Linked DNA regions of Zymomonas mobilis subsp. pomaceae ATCC 29192. The protein of the gene in region 2 binds, or shares a complex with, the protein of the main gene of each other region. Links are inferred from orthologs where the notes say so. Each region holds a gene or a part of one and is shown on either strand. Other genes may lie near its edges.

Region 1 (3,312 bases), 1.3 Mb from region 2 along the record:
AAATTTGTCCGATCAAATATCAGACAGGCATACATAACGGTTCATGGTGACGGCTACCATGTTCAATTTGTAAGGTTACATGTCCGATATTGAATTCTTTTTTCAAGATGTCACTGACTTGATCGATAAAACCATCGTTATTCTCGATCTGGGATTTAACGATGTGCGCCGTCATGGCTGTCTCACTCGTACTTACCGGCCATACATGGATATGATGGACATCTGTAACATCTGGCAAGCTGCGCAAACGTGCAATAACAGCGTCGAGGTCTATCGACGGGGGAACCCCATTAAGGGCAAGAGAAAAAGACCGAACAACAAGCCCCCAACTACTCCACAGCAAGACGACAACAATCCCCAAGCTTAAGGTCGGATCTATCCAGTGCCATCCTGTTAATTTGATGATTAAGCCTGAAAGCACAACAACCGCTGAGACCAAGGCATCTAAGAGCATATGCAGAAAAGCTGCATGACGATTAAGCTCCTCCTGCCCATCTTTGAACAATAAAGCCGTAGCAAAATTGATAATAATACCGATCCCGGCAACTATCATAATAGTGCCACCTGGAACGGCGACAGGATCAGAAAAACGCCGAATAGCTTCCCATCCAATAGCCCCACAGGCAACAAATAAAAATAAGGCGTTAAAAAGAGCGGCTAAAATAGAAGAGGATCGGTAACCATAGGTAAATCGAGCTGTGGGACGTAATTTTTCAGCCAGAAGCGCCGCTAAAGATAAGGCTAATCCCAGTACATCAGAAAGATTATGCCCTGCATCAGCAATAAGGGACAAGGAACCCGAGGCAAGCCCATAACCTATTTCTACAAAGATAAAGGCTAAATTGATAATAATACCAATGCTAAAGCTACGGCTATTATGGGCATTGATTTCATGGTGGTGGTGATGCCCTGTTCCGTGACTGTGGTGATGGCTATGATCATGGTCATGATCGTGGTCTTTATCAGACATTGTACTAATAGCCTTATTCCCCATACATCTTACCCTATTCAGCTTGTAGTTTAGAAAGGACCTTTTAGAATTCGATATAAGTAAGTATCCTTACACTCTCTCTTCGGAAGGCATATAATTATCATCAACGGGATCTGAAAAACGGGTGATACGGCTTTCAAATCTTAAACGTACTTTACCTGTTGCCCCATGTCGCTGTTTGGCGACAATCAGTTCGGCCATATTATAGACTTGTTCCATCGACTGTTGCCATATTCGGTGTTCTTCATCAACACGGGCATCAATCGGACTATCGCTCTTTTCGGCTGCTCTTTTCGGTTCACGCGATTGGAGATAATATTCTTCACGATAGACGAACAAGACAATATCTGCATCCTGCTCAATAGAACCGGATTCTCGTAAATCAGAAAGCTGGGGGCGTTTATCCTCACGCTGTTCCACAGCACGGGACAGCTGGGACAAGGCTAGCACAGGAATATCGAGTTCTTTTGCTAAAGTTTTTAGTCCACGGCTGATTTCTGAAATTTCATTTACCCGATTATCATTTGCTTTACCCGAGCCATGCAAAAGTTGAAGATAGTCAACAACCAATAAACCAATATTATGTCGGCGTTTTAACCTTCTAGCACGGGTACGCAAACTGGCGATAGTCAAACCGGGGGTATCGTCAATATAAAGCGGTAACTCTTCCAATTCAGTGGCCGCGCGTGCAAGATTACGGAATTCTTCCTTGCGAATTTTCCCCATACGCAGGTCTTCAGAAGATAATTGCGATTGTTCCGCCAAAAGACGAGTTGCCAACTGATCAGCAGACATTTCTAGACTAAAAAATGCAACAGGCGCCCCTGCACTTTCTTCTGGCTTGAGGCCATTACGGATATCATACATATAACGCTGTGCCGCATTAAAGGCGACATTGGTTGCAAAGGCCGTTTTACCCATGCCAGGGCGACCCGCTAGAATCAGAAGATCAGAACGATGCAACCCGCCAATCTTGGCATTAACCGTATCCAGTCCTGTTGTAATACCAGAAAGATTGGCCCCTGAATAAAGCGCCATTTCGGCTGCTTTAACAGCAATATTGGCCGCCTGTGCAAAACTTTTAACGCCCCCTTCGGTAACACCGGATTCGGCAACACGATAAAGAGAAGCCTCCGCTTCTTCAATTTGAGATAGAGGATCAATGATGCCTTGAGTATCCATAGCATTATCGACCATCTCTCGCCCGACACTGATTAGTTCCCGTAAAAGGGCAAGATCATAAATCTGGGCAGCGAAATCCCGAACCCCCAACAAAGCAGCATGGTGTTGTGCAAGCTCTACAACATATTTTATGCCGCCCTTGGCCTGTAAACCGGGGTCTTTTTCAAGAAGAGGTTGCAGAATAACGGGTGTAACATGCTGATTACGATCAATCTGGCGCATAATAGTCTGATAAATCAGACCATGGGTAGGGTCGAAAAAATGTTCGGCACGAAGTTTAACCTGAACATCTTCTGCAAGGCGATTATCAATTAAAAGGGCACCTAGAAGCGCCGCTTCTGCTTGAATATTCGCAGGTACCCCGATGTCTTTTTCTTGCAAATTAGATGCCAATGTTAATACTTCTGCCATGCAGAATCTGTCCTTCGTCTTTTTTCTTCTAGGAGGGGTTTTGCGGGCTTTTGATAGGCTATCTTCAGGTTAAGCGGAGGATAACATGTATGACCGAATCCAATTATAAATATGAAGGACCTAAGGATAAAGCGCAATCACTTGTAGATAAAGCCCGTCAGGCTATGAAGCAATCTTATTCCCCTTATTCAGGTTTTTCTGTGGGTGCTGCAGTTTTATTACAAGATGGATCGATCATAACCGGTACTAATTTTGAAAATGCGAGCTATGGCCTTACCTTATGTGCTGAGACGGTTGCCGTAGCGATAGCTAATAATACGGGTAACCTTAAAAATATTGTTGCAATCGCCATTATAGGTGGGAAACGTCAAAAAGATGGTTTCCTTATCGGAAAAAATCCTGTTTATCCCTGTGGTCGATGCCGTCAGATATTGAACGAAGCTGCTCAGGTGAGCCAATGTGATTTAACTGTCTATTGTGCATCTGCCGAAGGTGACTTGATCAAAGAGCATAAATTATCAGAATTAATCCCTTTTAATTTTGGCCCCGATGATCTTGGCATTACGGCTACGGAATCCTGAATATCCAAAAATTAAATCCACAAAAGCTAATTAAAAAAGGAATTAAGAATGTCGATCATGTCTGACCGCTGGATTCGCGAGCAGGCCCAACAGCAAGCAATGATCGAACCATTTGTTGAAAGTCAACGGCGTGATGGCTGTATCAGC
Region 2 (3,285 bases):
ACAACATGGCATCAAGATCGATAATCTCGCGGAGTTGAAGGGTGCCTTCATTCAAGGCATCAGACCACTCAATAATGGCATCAAAGGTAATCGGGCTTTCACATAGTCCCAAGATCATCGTATCGCGACCGGCTTCAATCCGTTTGGCAATCGCAATTTCGCCTTCACGGCTTAATAACTCAACCGCGCCCATTTCGCGAAGATACATACGGACAGGATCATCCGTGCGATCACTGGTTTCCTTTTTGACTACGGTTGCAGGGGCAGGTGTACCTTCATCCCCCTGTAGTTCTTCGGCACCTTCTTCTTCAGACTGACCATCTTCACCGGCGTCTTCATTTTCAACAATATTAACGCCCATTTCGGAAAGCGCCGACATAATGTCTTCAATCTGCTCCGAAGACATCTGATCCTGTGGAAGAGCCTCGTTTAGCTGATCATAAGTAACATAGCCTCGTTTTTTCGCCTGTGTTACGAATTTACGGATCGATGCTTCATTCAAATCGATCAGCGGCGCATCACTGGCATTCTTTTTTGCTTCAGCCGTAGTCGTCTCTGCCATCTAGCCTTCATCCACCCTTGTTCTAAGCTCGAACTGCACGCCGAGCATATAACGTCGTTCCTGATAATCAGCACGCCGCTTGCGTAGCGAAGCGGCGACTGCCTCTAATTTTTCATAATCAGCCAGCAGACATTTTCCTGAAAACGCCTGTTTAAGCTGCCTTTCCTCGGTCGCCAAATCCTGTTCTTCGATCATAAGATCAATTAGGGCGACCAAACTTTCGACTGCTAATGCTGGTTCAATACCTGGCCGCATAAAGGGAAAGCGTATATCTTTCGCTATATCCCAACTATCCGCCGGAAAGCCGTGATCTTTTCTCAATATGGCCTTGATCGCGGCGCTATCAAGATCTGGTTGATCAAGGATGACGGTTATTAATAATTCGCGCCATCTTGTTAGAACAGGATCTTTGATAGAGAGCTTACTCAGCCTTTCGAGGCGCTCTGTAACGGCTTTTGGGTAAAAAGTCAGCCCGATTAGCATTTGCCGCAGATATTGATATTCGAGATCAATCTCTGCGGTCGAAATCTGTGATACAAGAACAGGAGGAGGAGATATCTCATGTCTTTTTTTTCCCTTCCATCCAAAATTGTCAAAGAAGAAGTTCCGTAAACTCTGGCGATATTCACGAGCGATAGCCGTATTACGGCAAGAGGCCGCTAGACTGTCCAGTCTTTCTAACAATCCCACGCGTGCTTCTGGCGCATTCGGATCTATTTTTGCTGCTTCATGTCGATACAGCAACGCACCTAGAGAAAACGGGTTTTTTATTAAGGCTTCAAAGCCATCCTTACCTTTTTCCTTTACTATATCATCCGGATCCTGACCGGCGGGTAAGGTAACAAAGGCCAGCGTTTTTCCGGGACGCGCTTGAATAAGAGCCCGCTCAGCTGCTCTTACCGCCGCTTTTTGACCCGCCTGATCTCCATCAAAGCAGAGCAGGGGGTGGTCATCCATCCGCCAAAGTCTTTCAATTTGGGCTTCCGTTAGTGCGGTTCCCAGAGGGGCAACGGCTTCATAAATGCCCGCTTCTGCTAATCCGATAACATCTAAATATCCTTCCACGACAATCAAACGTTGTTGCTGACGAGAAGACTGGCTAGCCATATCCAAATTGTAAAGGGTATGTCCCTTATCAAAAAGGGATGTTTCCGGTGAGTTAAGATATTTTGGGCCTGCATCCGGTGAGATATTCAAGCCGCTTAAACCCTCTAACCGTCGCCCTCCAAAGGCAATTGTCCGAGAACGTTGATCCCGGATAGGAATCATTAAGCGTCCTCTGAAACGGTCATAAGGTTCGCGCCCTTCCACCGAGATCAAGAGACCTGTTTCAATCAGTTTTTCAAGGCCGTGGTGGGCTAAAGCATTTTTTAACCGCCCCCGAGCATTAGGGGCAAAGCCCAATCCAAAACGGGCAGCGGTCGCCGGAGATATGCCGCGTTCCTGTAAATAAGCCCTGACAGGCGTACCTTCAATACCGTGAAGCTGTGCTGTAAACCATTCGGCGGCTTCTGCCATCACATCATAAAGGGTAGCTGCCCGTTTTGCTTGTTGAATCGCTCTTGGATCGGGTTCGGGAATATCCATCCCCACTTGCGCTGCTAATTCTTTTACCGCTTCTATGAAGGGTAAGCCACGCGTTTCGGTCAGAAATCGGATAGCATCGCCATGGGCACCGCACCCGAAGCAATGATAAAATCCTTTTTCATCATTGACATAGAAACTTGGGGTTTTTTCGTTATGGAAAGGGCAACAAGCGCGAAATTCTCTTCCGGCGCGCGTCAGCTTGACGCTGCGGCCGATTAGAGTAGACAACGTTATCCGTTGACGTAACTCGTCTAGAAATTCAGGTGGAAGAAAGTGACCAGTGGTCATTACTATCCCATCAGACCCTAAAGCAGAAAAACGGATAATGCGGGGGAAATTATCGTTGCCGACAGCCCACAAATTCAGAACTTTTTGTAAGATATGGGTATGATTGCTGACCCATTTTAGCATCAGGAAAATATTGGCCTGATGCGTATCCTATCTAACGATACCGTCCCGGACAAAAGGGATAGAATTAGGATATAAAAAAACGGGTAGAAGCAAAATACCGAATCACCCCGTAATTATACCCCTCTATCAGAAGAAAAATTATTTTTCTAGATGAAAAGATGGTTCAAAGCTTATCAGATATATCCCAAAAATAAGGGAAATCTTAATATCTCAAAGGGTAAAGATAGGGCCTTTTCGACAGCCTATTTTCAGATCCTTATCCTAAAAAATGAGAAATAAGAACAAGCGTTCCTAACGAGATAGCTGTTGTCAGAACTATGGCTCGAGAGCAAATTGTATCATCTGCGCCGTATTCTAACGCCAATAAGGCGGTAATATTGCCGACCGGCATAGCGATCATAAGGATAATCAGCTTAGATACCCTATCATTCCAGCCTATTATTCTAAAAATACCTAGTAATAGAAGCGGTAATACAATCATTTTCAGGAGAGAAAATGTTAAAATTCGACGATTAGTGATAATATCAAGAAGGCGATGCTGAGCAATAGATACCCCGATTAAAAACATGGCTAGCACAACTGCGCAACGCCCCATTTCTAAGGTCATATTATTTATAAATTTGGGTAATTTGATACCTGTGGCCAAGACAAGAATAAGTGCGAGACAGGCCATAAATCCGGGATTGAGCAGCTTTTTTAAAGTGGCAAGATTTAAATGCGTAACC

Evidence for each region.
Region 1: the proteins of dnaG (region 2) and ZYMOP_RS02060 are in contact, whole or in part, in a crystal structure (PDB 2R6A), measured with the Geobacillus stearothermophilus proteins. The link is inferred for Zymomonas mobilis subsp. pomaceae ATCC 29192 from one-to-one orthologs. Residues at the interface, in WP_049624496.1 of Geobacillus stearothermophilus: Lys456, Leu457, Leu458, Pro459, Ala460, Asn463, Ala464, Leu467, Leu535, Leu536, Ile537, Ala538, Gln544, Glu545, Asp548, Tyr549, His552; in WP_033016901.1 of Geobacillus stearothermophilus: Ser13, Glu15, Ala16, Gln18, Glu91, Leu92, Asp94, Ala95, Val96, Pro97, Thr98, Ala99, Ala100, Asn101, Tyr104, Tyr105, Ile108.

The regions. Positions count from the first base shown.
Region 1 is NC_015709.1:461,588-464,899, forward strand. Bases 323-3,306 are described here. They hold ZYMOP_RS02060 (replicative DNA helicase), read right to left. Parts: upstream 2,585-3,306; coding sequence 1,061-2,584; downstream 323-1,060. Other genes in these bases: ZYMOP_RS02055 (cation diffusion facilitator family transporter), read right to left, coding at 323-970; ZYMOP_RS02065 (cytidine deaminase), read left to right, coding at 2,674-3,165; dcd (dCTP deaminase), read left to right, coding at 3,214-3,306. Also shown: more of ZYMOP_RS02055, read right to left, coding at 20-322; more of dcd, read left to right, coding at 3,307-3,312. UniProt on the Escherichia coli protein: The main replicative DNA helicase, it participates in initiation and elongation during chromosome replication. Travels ahead of the DNA replisome, separating dsDNA into templates for DNA synthesis.
Region 2 is NC_015709.1:1,729,250-1,732,534, forward strand. The notes cover bases 1-2,957. They hold dnaG (DNA primase), read right to left. Parts: upstream 2,438-2,957; coding sequence 563-2,437; downstream 1-562. Other genes in these bases: rpoD (RNA polymerase sigma factor RpoD), read right to left, coding at 1-562; ZYMOP_RS07730 (AEC family transporter), read right to left, coding at 2,817-2,957. In the rest of the region: more of ZYMOP_RS07730, read right to left, coding at 2,958-3,285. UniProt on the Escherichia coli protein: RNA polymerase that catalyzes the synthesis of short RNA molecules used as primers for DNA polymerase during DNA replication.